2 regions of the Halobacillus sp. SY10 genome follow, and region 1 is predicted to be linked to the other one. Evidence: riboswitches for the same ligand, from Rfam matches in the RefSeq annotation. Region 1 holds a riboswitch; the other holds the start of a gene.
The links. Region 1 has a riboswitch for thiamine pyrophosphate ahead of ACJA3J_RS12755 (YkoF family thiamine/hydroxymethylpyrimidine-binding protein). Riboswitches for the same ligand answer to the same signal wherever they lie in the genome.
Positions count from the first base shown of each region.

Region 2: it holds a riboswitch for thiamine pyrophosphate, as region 1 does, so the genes downstream of both, tenA (thiaminase II) here and ACJA3J_RS12755 (YkoF family thiamine/hydroxymethylpyrimidine-binding protein) in region 1, are expected to answer to the same signal.

Region 1 covers NZ_CP174345.1:2,517,678-2,523,742, reverse strand. Annotated here, with positions in the region: gene ACJA3J_RS12775 (hypothetical protein) at 1-53, shown strand, start outside; gene ACJA3J_RS12770 (energy-coupling factor transporter transmembrane component T family protein) at 241-1,020, opposite strand; gene ACJA3J_RS12765 (ABC transporter ATP-binding protein) at 1,007-2,632, opposite strand; gene ACJA3J_RS12760 (ECF transporter S component) at 2,629-3,207, opposite strand; gene ACJA3J_RS12755 (YkoF family thiamine/hydroxymethylpyrimidine-binding protein) at 3,204-3,806, opposite strand; TPP riboswitch at 3,898-4,000, opposite strand; gene ACJA3J_RS12750 (hypothetical protein) at 4,116-4,346, opposite strand; gene ACJA3J_RS12745 (DUF420 domain-containing protein) at 4,529-5,050, opposite strand; gene ACJA3J_RS12740 (RDD family protein) at 5,322-5,747, shown strand; gene ACJA3J_RS12735 (hypothetical protein) at 5,753-6,049, opposite strand; gene ACJA3J_RS12730 (hypothetical protein) at 6,046-6,065, opposite strand, start outside.
Region 2 covers NZ_CP174345.1:4,083,247-4,089,311, reverse strand. Annotated here, with positions in the region: gene ACJA3J_RS20520 (PucR family transcriptional regulator) at 1-473, shown strand, start outside; gene ACJA3J_RS20515 (DUF3221 domain-containing protein) at 496-1,029, opposite strand; TPP riboswitch at 1,140-1,249, shown strand; gene thiW (energy coupling factor transporter S component ThiW) at 1,344-1,832, shown strand; TPP riboswitch at 1,838-1,943, shown strand; gene tenA (thiaminase II) at 1,986-2,672, shown strand; gene thiD (bifunctional hydroxymethylpyrimidine kinase/phosphomethylpyrimidine kinase) at 2,669-3,481, shown strand; gene thiM (hydroxyethylthiazole kinase) at 3,472-4,230, shown strand; gene thiE (thiamine phosphate synthase) at 4,227-4,841, shown strand; gene ACJA3J_RS20485 (threonine synthase) at 4,863-6,065, opposite strand, start outside.

The sequences.
Region 1 (6,065 bases):
AGATTGAAGAAAAAGAAAACTATTACACCTTCACTGTGGACTTATACAAATAACAAAAGTAACAAAACGAATAAGATGAATGTGAAAGGGAACGTACAAACGAATGAAGATGATAAATTAACGAGTATTCAATATAGTAGTGACTTCGAAGATATACGCACAGCCTTAGAATGAGGAAAATAAAGCCAGGGAAACCCGCCCTTAATGGAAACTAAGGGCGGGTTTCTATGACCATTAATTTTAAAGCTGTCCATCATACCAGGAAAAATAACCGAAATAGAGCGAAACCGCAATCGTTACCCCGAGCATCCCGAACATCATCACAGGAAAAAGCCAATCCTTCCGCTGCACTTTCATCGGGCGGTAAAACGTGCGTTCCTTCGCACCGGTGAACCCTTTCGATTCCATCGCGATTGCTGTCCGCTCCGCTTTCCGTATCGCACCAGCCAGAAGGGGAATCGCGAACCGTTGATACTGAAGAAGTTTTTCCTTCCACGAATCCGGTCGGTTGACACCGCGGATTCGGTGCGCCGCACGGATCTGCTGGAATTCCGTCTTCAACATAGGCAGAAAACGATATCCTGCCATAACCCCGTAAGCGATTTTCGGTGGCAGCTTCAACTGTTGGATCAGGCTCAAGATGAAATGGACCATGTTCGTCGTGAACAAAAACAGCAGTGACAAACTGGCGAACGCAAGGACCCTGAGACCTAGAGCAGCCGCCGTCCAGATGTCTTCCGTTGGGAACTCCATCCCGAGGAATGAGACGGTTCCGGTAGTCCCAGAAGCGGTGTCCGAAAACACGATCGTCGTCCAGAACATTCCAAAAGCAAACAGCGTGAACGGAATGAAATAATACAGGTAGTATCTTTTCTTGAACGTCCCGAACAGGAAGGTGACGATCACGGTCCAAACGATGTAGAGCAATGGCGTGACAGGATCGAACACGAACGCGAGGAGGAAGACAGTACCGATGATCGTCAACGCTTTGACCGTCGGATTTACGTTATGAAGAAACATACGCAGGCTCCTTTCGCTCCGAAACGGATCGCTTCCATTGCTCTCTTGGAGGCAGCTCCAGGTGATGGGCGGCCAAATCTGAACGGGACCAGAGTCTTTCCGGCTGACCATCAAAGGTGATTTCACCTTCGTTCAGGACAAGCACCCTTGTCGCGTATTTGTCCACGAGCTCCATATCATGCGTAATCATGACGATCGTCGTCCCGTTTTCATGTTTTTCTTCCAAGAGCGACATCAAATCCGAGGTCGACTTTTCATCCTGTCCGAACGTCGGTTCATCAAGGAAAAGCATACGCTGATTCTCGACAATCATCGTTGCAACACTCAAACGCCGCTTTTGTCCCTGACTTAGAAGAAAAGGATGCTGGTCCTCCAGTCCCTCCAACCGGCAGAACTTCAATGTTTCTTCGACGATCCTGGTCCAATCCGCTTCCTTCATCCCGGCATGCCGGAGACTGAAGGCGACTTCATCATAGACCGCATCCGTAATGAACTGGTGTTCCGGGTTCTGAAAAACATAACCGATCTCTTGCCGAAGGTCATTCTCTTTCCATTTCTTTAACGAGCGGCCGTGCAAAGAAACCGTTCCTTTTCCCGGAGGCTGGATGCCTGCAAGGATTCTCGATAAGGAAGATTTCCCGCTCCCGTTTTCCCCGACGATCGCAACCCATTCTCCCTCATGAAAAGTAGCGTTGTTATTTCGCAAAATCGACTTCCAATCCACATCTTCTGCTTTCAACAATACCTCACTCGCAGGTTCCTCTCGATGAGGGTGCGCTGGTAAAGAGGCGGACGGCATTTCTTCGATGTGAAGCGGATAGGGAGGCGTCCACCCCCGTTCAAGAGCTGTCCTTGTAGCGTACGGAAGCTGGATGCCCATCTCATGAATTTCTCTGGCGTACGTTTTCAAATGGTCGTGGAGTGGACCATCGTAGGTGAGTTCTCCCTCTTCGTTAATGATGAGGACTCTTTCCAACAAGTCCAGCCAACCCTCCAGCTTATGCTCGATCACAAGCAGGGTGAAAGACAGTTCCTCTTTCAATTTTTTCAAAAGCTGGATGAATTCCTTCCTCGCTACCGGATCCAAATTCGCTGTCGGTTCATCGAGAATCAATACTTCCGGTTCCATCGCTAGGATGCAGGCAAGGGCGACTTTCTGCTTCTGTCCTCCGGAGAGGTCGGAGATGTTCGATGTCTTGTAATCTTCCATCCCGACCCAGCTTAAAGCCTTCTCCACTTTTTCCACCATCGACTCATATGGGGTATTCAAGTTCTCCAACCCGAAGGCCACTTCATCCTCGACGGTGATCATGCAGAACTGCGTCTCCGGATCCTGGAAAACGACGCCGACGTGCTGCGCCATTTCACCGGCAGGATAAGAGACGGTCCGTCGTCCCTGTACATAGACTTCTCCATCCATGGAACCGTCGAGTTCTCTCGGGTAGAGTCCATTCAAACAGTGGGTGAGGGAGCTTTTCCCCGATCCACTCGGACCAAGGATGAGCATGTTTTCTCCCTCTTCCATGGAAAAATTCAGACGGGATAAAACAGGTTTCTTCCTTTCCTCATAATGGAGGGTGAGGTTCTCGACTCGTATCACATCTTGACTCATGCGGCTCGCTTCCTTCGGTATTCTTTTCCAAGAGCGAAGCTTGAAAGGACACCCGTTTTCGCTAAAGCGTCACTTAGGACTTTCCCTGCGACACCTGAAATGATGGCACCACTGATGATGCGGGCGATGAACATGGCGAGGACGTACCCTGTGCTGAGAGCTGCGAAACCGGATAGGAAGTAACCCCAGACGAAGCTGAACACGGCAGCCATGACACCGGCAAGCATGAGGGTGAACAGATCATAACGTTTGTACCTCGTCATGGCGAAGGCCGATTCTGCCCCGAGCCCTTGAATCATCCCAGAGACGAGGAGCATCGGACCGACCGCATTTCCGAGCAGCACTTCGACAGCCGCAGCGATCGTTTCTGACAAAAAGGCAGCGCCGGGTTTACGGATGATATAAGCCGTGATGATCGACACGATGAACCAGATGCCGAAGATGAGGTCATAGCCGATCGGTCCGAAAAAGCCGACGAGGATTTTTCCGACCGGAAGGAATGCCAGATAAACGACCGCAAAAACGACAGAAAGCACGGACATGACGACGATCTCTTTCAGTTTCCAGTTGTTCATACCTGATCATCCTTATGAGAAGGGCTGTTGGCAGAAACCGTCACGGTCATCACTGTATGGGAAGAGCCGCTCGCCTCCGTTTCCCTGAACACATCCTCAAGTCCTGTGAAAATATCACGGGTGTCTCCATCGAGGCGCGTAGAATAGTGGGCGGGCGTGACTTCGACTCCCTTTTCTTTCATCGCTTCGATTTGACGGTAAATCGTATCCATATAATCACCGCCACCCATTGGATACAGCGAGAATTTCGCCGCGATCCGCTGTTCGATTTCCTTGGATTGAGGTTTATTCAACGGTTCCTCCGATTCATCCATATGGACATCCCCGGTTGAATCTCCCGGGCAGCCGATGGAAAAGGTCCCTTGAAAAGCGACATGGACCCCTGTTTTCGCGATATGTAATAAAATCGCTTCGGTGACATCGAAGACATGCTCCATCCGGCCGCGCACCGTCGTCGTGACATCGTCCGTCTTCATCCACACTTTCGAGCTGTCCACCTCATTAAGGCTCGCCTTGATATAATCCACGAATTTGTCCGACATCGGGTGCACGGAAAAAGAGCACCCCGCGATTCTTGAAGTTCCACAATGGTTTTCCATTTCTTATTCCTCCTTTTTTTGAGCACAAAAAAACTGCATCCCACGGGAATGCAGTCTACCAAACATAAAGGAAGAACCAGTCAGGTCCTTGTGAATGACGACCGCACTTCCCCACGCTAGTATTATCTAGTTCGGGTTCCAAGGGTCGGAATTTCTCCTCTCAGCCGCTTATAGCAGCTCCCCCAGTGCAAAACGCGTATGCAGTTCTTGTACGTTGCTTTCATCGTAGCGGAGAGTCATAGATTTGTAAACCATCTTTTTTGTAAAAAACAAATGAACCGGATCGCCCTGGGGGATCCGGTTCATTCCTTATGCTTTCGACAAGCGTAACTTCATCACATTCTGGTCTATGAAACAATCGATATACGGCACGCGTTCATAAGGGTAATAACTGACGGAGGTTGGTGTCACTTCCATCATTCGATACAGGTCCTCTGTTGAAGCTACATCATTTAAAACCAATCGGACGTCTTCACCAGTCAACGAGGAGAACTTAGCCGAAGTGTAACCTTCATTTTTCATAAATTGGAGTAAATCCATAATAGTCTCCTTATTATCTGACCTTGAACCATAAATTTTCCCTGAATAACAAAAACCGAAACATATGTCATAGAAAAGCTTTTACAGCTTCCTTCTAACTATTATTCTACTATAATAAGGGTAGGGAAGGAAGCAAAGAGTTTCGACAAAAAAACATGCGCTTCTACGCTTCTTGTCGTTTATCAATAATAAGGGGAGATCATCAAATAGACGATGACTCCAGTCAGACTGACATATAGCCAGATCGGCATCGTCCATCTCGCGATTTTCCGGTGTTTATCCACTTTCATCGCAAGCCCGCGGAACAAAGTAAGTAGAGCGAGGGGCACGATGAGCGCAGCCAATACGATATGCGTGATCAAAATGAAATAATAGATTCCCGCAATGATCCCTTCACCGCCGAATGACGTGGACTCTGCCATCGAGTGGTACGTCAGGTACGAAACGAGGAAGAGCGCCGTCGACGTGAAAGCAGCGAAAATGAACCGCTTATGCCACTTGACGTTTTTCCTGATGATCATGAACAACGCAGCAAGCAGGAAAACGAACGTAAAGGAATTCAAGACGGCATTCAAGAGGGGAAGGAGTTTAATGTTGAATCCGAGATCCCCGTCGATTTTCGGTAAGAACAATAAGGCCACAACGATAAGGTTGATGGCGATGGAAAGTCCCACGACCCATGGGACGTAATTGAATTTTTTCATGGTATCGATCCTTTCATACATCTTTATATAGAATCCTAGTTAAGTATAAAGAAAGTAAGAGTAGAATGCTATGACAGAAAACGCACAATTTGTCGAAGGAGCATATTACGGTTGAAATATCCGATAATCAGGAAACGACCAGGGCTTTAAAAGGAAAGCATTGAAAAAGAGATGGGGCAAAAGCTCCATCTCTTTTTCTTCTTCCTGGGTGAATGGGCAAACCGATGATACTAAAAACCCATAGGATATCGTACAGAAAGGAGGGACTTCGATGTCCGAAAGAAACTTGTTCCTCAGGTTCATAGGCACAGGACTGGAACTCATCGTATCCGGCTTCCTCGCCATCCTCTACACACAAACACAGAACACAGGACGCGGCTTCGATCCAAACCCCGTCTTTTGGAAAGCCTTCATCATCATCCATGTCGCGCTTCTCATTCTCATCCCGCTGCTGGCAAAAGGAAGAACACTCGGCCTGCTTTTGACGAATCTCACCATCGAATCCAATTCAGGTAAGCCGCCGAACATCCTGCAGATCTTTCTAAGAGCCGTCTTAGGCTTCGGTCCGGTCATCCTTACCCAGGGAATGTGGTACTGGGTTTCATTCGTCACCGGTTTGATGGATTCGAAAGGGAGAGGGTGGAGTGAACTCATATCCTATACAACGATAAAGTGGAAAGAGCCTCCATTGGAATAAGAGGCTCAGGTAACCGCTGCTTTCCGATAACGGAACAGGCTTGCACTTATAAAAATGAATGTGATCAACACAAGGATCCAGATTGCATCCCTATAGGCAGAATACGATAGGGGCTGTATCCAATCATGATAAAGTTCGAGAACGAGCCAGCCGATCGGGAAAATAGGTGCCGCTTTTGCGTACGAAGCATTCAGCACCGCTTTTCCTACCTCCGTTTTTCCTTTCTTCCCCCATGAAAAGCGTAAAAGATAAACGAGCGCTACTAAAAAGACAGGTGTCAAAATGATTCCTACGATTATCATTTCCGTTCCCCTTTCT
Region 2 (6,065 bases), 1.6 Mb from region 1:
GGAGACTTCATGAGTTATTAAAAGGGATTACGATTAGCTGGGGGATTTCCTGTCATAAAGGTGGGTATCAAACTTTTCATAAAAGCTATGAAGAGGCGGAAACGGCACTGAAAATCGGTCAGCAGCATGAAGAAGGGGAGCGAACGTTTTTCAGTGATACCAGAATGAACCGGTTGCTCATGGCACTGTCCCACGAGGAAGAAATCGGAGCGATTGTGTCAGATACGTTGGAGAAGCTGATTGATTATGACCAGAAACGGCAGACAGAACTGATTCATACGTTTATGGTCTATAACAAATACAACAGCAATGTCAGTCAGACGGCCCGTGCCCTGAACTTGCACCGCCAATCTTTGCTGCACAGATTGAGAAACATTGAACATTTGACTGGCCTCTCTCTTCTCAATGCGGATGATCTTTTTTTGCTGGAGCTGAGCGTAAGGTTATGGCTTTTGAAAAAGGTGGATGCATAGAGCGCTCCCTCGGGGTGATGCTCTATTTCTCATCTTTGACTGTCGTTTTCCATTCGCCCTGATCGGTCCCGCGTCGGTCCAGCTTGACAGTCCACTGATCGGATTCTTCATCAAAGGAAAGTAGCGAAACGATCAACACATCTGTCTGCTCTGGTTCTGTTTCGGACAAAGCTGTAGAGAGAGCTTCGGATGCTTTTAAGTCCGCTCCCTGGACTTCACTCATTTCAAGCTCCTGGACTTTTTCAGCCGTGGCTTGTTCAGGGTAGGACTCAGCGATATCCCCGTCTACCCAGACCTCGACCTGTTTGCCGACCCATAAACCTTCAGGAGCTCCGGAGACCCACATGGCCCGTCCTTCATCCCCTGATCCATCATCCATCGGTGTGACAACAAGGATCCTGTCATCGTCCTGATCCATGACAAATCCGCTCATGTCCGGATCGGATGCTTCTGCTTCCACTTCATTCTGGTCTACTTCTTCTGTCTCTGACAGTCCACATGCACTAAGGGATAAAGAGAAAACCATGAACATACCAAGCATCCATCTCATTTTCATCTTTCTCACACTCCTTATCTACTTTGTTGACGTTTGAACGGGAGGAAAAGTTTCACATGACAGAAACATCCAACTTTGTTATGATGAAAATCACCAAGCGAATAAGTTTATGAAACTACTAGGGGGGCCTGAATGGGCTGAGAGGAAAGCGAGCAAGCTTTCTGACTCTTACGAACCTGATCTGGTTAATACCAGCGGAGGGAAGTAGTCTGACGATACGTGTATCGACTTACTGCATACCAGGCCAGGTCCTCTAAGGATCTGGCTTTTTTTATTTGGTTCCATTCAGATCCTGTACGGAAAGGTGGTGAAAGATGAGAAACACAAAGATACTCACAACGATGGCCGTGCTTATTGCCGTTGGAACGCTTGGAGCCCAATTTCTCTGGTTTCCGGCTGGAATTGCGAAAGCTTATCCTGTCCAGCATGCGGTTAATGTAGTCGCGGCGGTGGTGCTTGGACCCGTCCCGGCGGTCATGATTGCTTTTGTTATCGGGCTCTTACGTTTCTTATTAGGGCTCGGCACCCTTCTTGCTTTTCCGGGCGGGATGTTCGGTGCATTATTGGCAGGGCTTTGTTATCGATTCTATGAAAGAAAAAGGTCTGCGGTGATTGGTGAAGTTTTAGGTACTGGAGTCATAGGGGCTTTGGCATCTGTTCCGATTGCGCACGTCCTGATGGGAAGTTCAACAGGTGTTTTCGCGTTTGTTCCTTCTTTTGTCGTAAGCAGTGTCTCGGGGGCTTTCATTGCTACCTTCATTTTATCACGAGTGAAAGTTGAAAATATGATCTTACAACCATAATACACGGAAACTGCTAGGGGCGCGAGTATTCGCTGAGATAAGGAGACATTCCTTGGTCCCTCAATACCTGATCCGGGTCATGCCGGCGGAGGGAAGTAGTAAGAATCCCCTTCTGTCCTCTAGTAGCTTCCGAGAATAATAGGAGGCTCTATCATGTCTTTTTCCAATCAATTAAGAAAAGAAAATCAGGATATCTATCAAAAAATCTTCACTCATCCCTTTATCCAGGGTATCGGAAAAGGGGATGTTCCAAAAGAAGCATTGATTCACTATATCAAGGCTGATTATGAGTATTTGAATGCCTTTATGCACGTCTATGGAATCGCCATTTCCAAATCTCCGGGAAGGGAAGACATTCAACTGTTTAACGAACAAATCGATTTTGTGTTAAACAGTGAGGTTCACCCTCACAACAATTTTTGTGAACAGATTGGCGTTACCTATGAAGAACTGCAAGGATATCCATTGCCGCCAACCGCTGATCACTATATCAAACATATGCTTTTTCATGCCCACCATGGAGGCATTGGTGAAATATTAGCAGCTTTGCTTCCGTGCCCGTGGACCTATTATGAAATCGGAGTCGAACTAATGAACAGCTATCAGCCGGGATCTGATCATCCTTTTCTCCCTTGGATCGAATTTTATGCTGATGCGGAAGTGAAGAGTCTGACAGCGGTGTTGTGTGAACGACTTGATCAGCATGCCGAACATGCGTCTGAATCGGAAAAGTGGCGTATGAGAGAAGCCTTCCGTAAAAGTTGTCAGCTGGAGTATGCCTTTTGGGATATGGCTTACACACAAGAGCAATGGCCTTGTGAAAAGGAGGGTGTGAAATGAGACAAGTCTCATGTACGTTGACGATTGCCGGGACCGATCCTAGCGGTGGTGCGGGTATTCAGGCAGACTTGAAAACTTTTCAGGAGTTGAAAAGTTATGGCATGAGTGTTGTGACATCAGTCGTTTCGCAAAATACGACAGGAGTGAAAGATGTTCATCACCTGCCGGAAAATTTCATTATGAGTCAGCTGAAAGCTATTTCTGAGGATATGCCTGTCCAGGCACTGAAAACAGGGATGATTGCCAACAAGAAAATGATGAAAGTCATCAGTGAATGGTTGGATGAGGTGGATGCTCCGTACGTCATGGATCCTGTCATGGTTGCCCAGAGTGGGGACCCTTTGATTGAAAAAGAAGATCAACGTTATTTGAAAAAATATCTTGTACCAAAGACAGCGCTCGTCACGCCTAACATCCCTGAAACGGAAGTGCTTGTTGGAGGGATAATTGAAACAGAAGCGGATATGAGAGAAGCGGCCGAAGTGATCGTGAAAGACTTAGGCGCGGGTGCGGCCCTTGTCAAAGGGGGCCATCTCAATGGAAGAGCGGTTGATTTTTTATATGATGGGCAGCGGTTTCATGAATTTGAATCCGAACGTATTGATTCTTCCAATACACACGGGACAGGTTGTACGTATTCTGCAGCCATTACGGCATACTTGAGTCAGGGACACGCTTTGCCACAAGCCGTCAAAGAAGCGAAATACTTTGTAACAGAGGCGATCCGCCATTCCTTCGATCTAGGAAAAGGAAGTGGCCCGACCAATCATTTTGCTTTGCGTGAGGAGGTTTTCAACCAATGGCTGTAAATGTTATCGACAGAGTGAGAGAACAACGCCCACTGATCCATCACATCACGAATGCGGTCGTCATGAATTTCACAGCGAACGGACTTCTAGCATTCGGAGGATCACCGATAATGGCCAATTCCAAGCAGGAGGTTGCAGAGGTCACCCGATTGTCTCAAGGGCTGTTATTGAATATAGGGACGCTTCATGAAAACCAGGTGGAAGCGATGATTCTTGCAGGAAGAGCAGCAAATGAGATCGGCATCCCGGTCGTCCTCGATCCTGTTGGCGCTCCTGCAACCCGCTATCGTTCAGACGTATGCCAGCGGATTTTGCAGGAGGTGAAGCTGACCGTCATTAAAGGAAATGCCGGTGAACTCGCCCACCTCGTCGATCAGGATGTGGATACGAAAGGCGTAGATTCTACAGGGGAAGCTGACGCTGAAGCCATCGTTCGTCTAGTTGCAGAAAAGTATCAGACCGGAGCCGTCTGTACAGGGGAAAAGGATGTCGGATGTATCGACAGGGACGTTTTTGTCAATGAAACCGGACACCCTCTCCTTGCTCAAATTACAGGATCCGGCTGTTTGCTGGGTTCCTTGCTCACAGCAAGCTTAACGGTAGAAGGTAATCCTAAAGAAAAGGTTCTAGCAACATTAAGTCATTATGGACGGGCGGCAGAACAAGCAGCGGACCACCCTGATGTCAAAGGGCCAGGGACATTCATTACAAGGTTTGTCGATGCTTTAGCCATGGGGGCTGAAAAATGAAAGCTTCTACCCTTAGAAAATACTTCGTTATGGGCAGCCAAAACTGTAACAAAGATCCCTTGAGCATTTTGGATGAAGCGATTAAAGCTGGAATCACGTGCTTTCAATATAGGGAAAAAGGAGAAGGCGCTCTAACTGGAGAAGCGAAGTACAGTCTCGGTCATAAGCTGCGCCAACGTTGTGCTGAAGCGGGTATTTTATTTATCGTCAACGATGACGTTGAACTTTTTGATGTGCTTAAGGCTGATGGAATCCATGTGGGCCAGAGTGATCGTAGTGTGAATGAAATCCGCTCCAACTATCCAGATACCATCATTGGATTATCTGTATCCGATCGCACTGAATTAGAACAGAGTCCGGTCAATCTTGTCGACTATTTAGGTGTTGGACCGATGTACAGAACAACGACGAAGACAGACGCCAACCCTGTAGCAGGTCCTGAATGGATGAAGATCGTCAAACGGGAGTATCCAAACATGCCCGTAGTCGGGATTGGGGGGATCCATCCCGGAAATGCTGGTAAAGTAATAGAAGCGGGAGCGGACGGTGTCGCTGTCATTTCAGCTATTACCCAAGCTGTGGACATGTCTTCTGTCGTAAAATCTCTATAAAACATAAGGAACTCATGCCTGTCATGAGTTCCTTTTATCGTTATCCGAGGGATTTATGGTTCCCAGACTATCCCCTGGTTGAAGAACAGGAATATCGACCTGAACCGTATCCGGATACTTAATCCCTGCTCCTGTATTGAGTACGACCACTTCGTCCTCGGCGGTAATCCAGTTTTCTGATCTTAACTTTCTGGCAGCAGCAAATGCTGCAGCTCCTTCTGGGCAGACGAAGGCTCCTTCTTTTTGGGCGATTCTTTTTTGTTCTTCCAAAAGTTCATGATCGCTAACGGCTGCCGCACATCCGCCTGTATCATATAAAGCGTCAAGGACGAGAAAATCCCCGATCGCCTTTGGAACATTGATACCGAACGCAATCGTCTCGGAATCCTTCCAGAATGATGATTCCCTTTGTCCTTGCTGCCATGCTTCCACAATCGGAGCACAGCCTTCAGATTGGACAGCTACAAGCCTTGGCATCTGGTCTTTGGTGATCCAGCCAAGTTCCTGTAATTCTCTCAGTGCTTTATGAATGCCAATCAAACCGACGCCGCCACCTGTCGGATAGAGGATGACATCTGGAACGTCCCATCCTAATTGTTCGGCAATCTCAAGCCCCATCGTTTTCTTTCCTTCAATTCTGTATGGTTCTTTTAATGTAGACACATCGTAGAGCTCAGATTTTTCTACAGCTTCCGCCACGATTTTTCCGGCATCGCTAATCAGTCCATCCACGAGGAAAAGATTGGCCCCTGATAATGCACATTCGTTACGGGTGATTTTCGGGGCATCGAAAGGCATGACGATGGTCGATTCCATTGATGCTCTTGAAGCGTATAAGGACCAGGCTGCTCCAGCATTGCCATTGGTGGGCATAGCGAGTTCTTTCACTCCCAGCTCTTTTGCTTTAGATACACCGACCGCAGCTCCTCTTGCTTTGAACGATCCGGTAGGGATGATGCCTTCATCTTTCATATGCAGTTTGCGGATATTCATATCTGTCTGAAGGGTTGGTAAAGGGATTAACGGACTCATGCCTTCTCCCAAAGAAGTTTTATATGTAGGATCCTGGAGTGGTAATAGTTCATGGTAACGCCAAAGGTCTGGGGTTCTCTCTTTCAGTTGCTCAGGGGACCACAACTTTTTCAGACTGTCTAAATCATAGCTTACAAGTAAAGGAGAACCGCATGTACAGAGATGCTGAGGTTCACTGGCTTTATAGGTTTC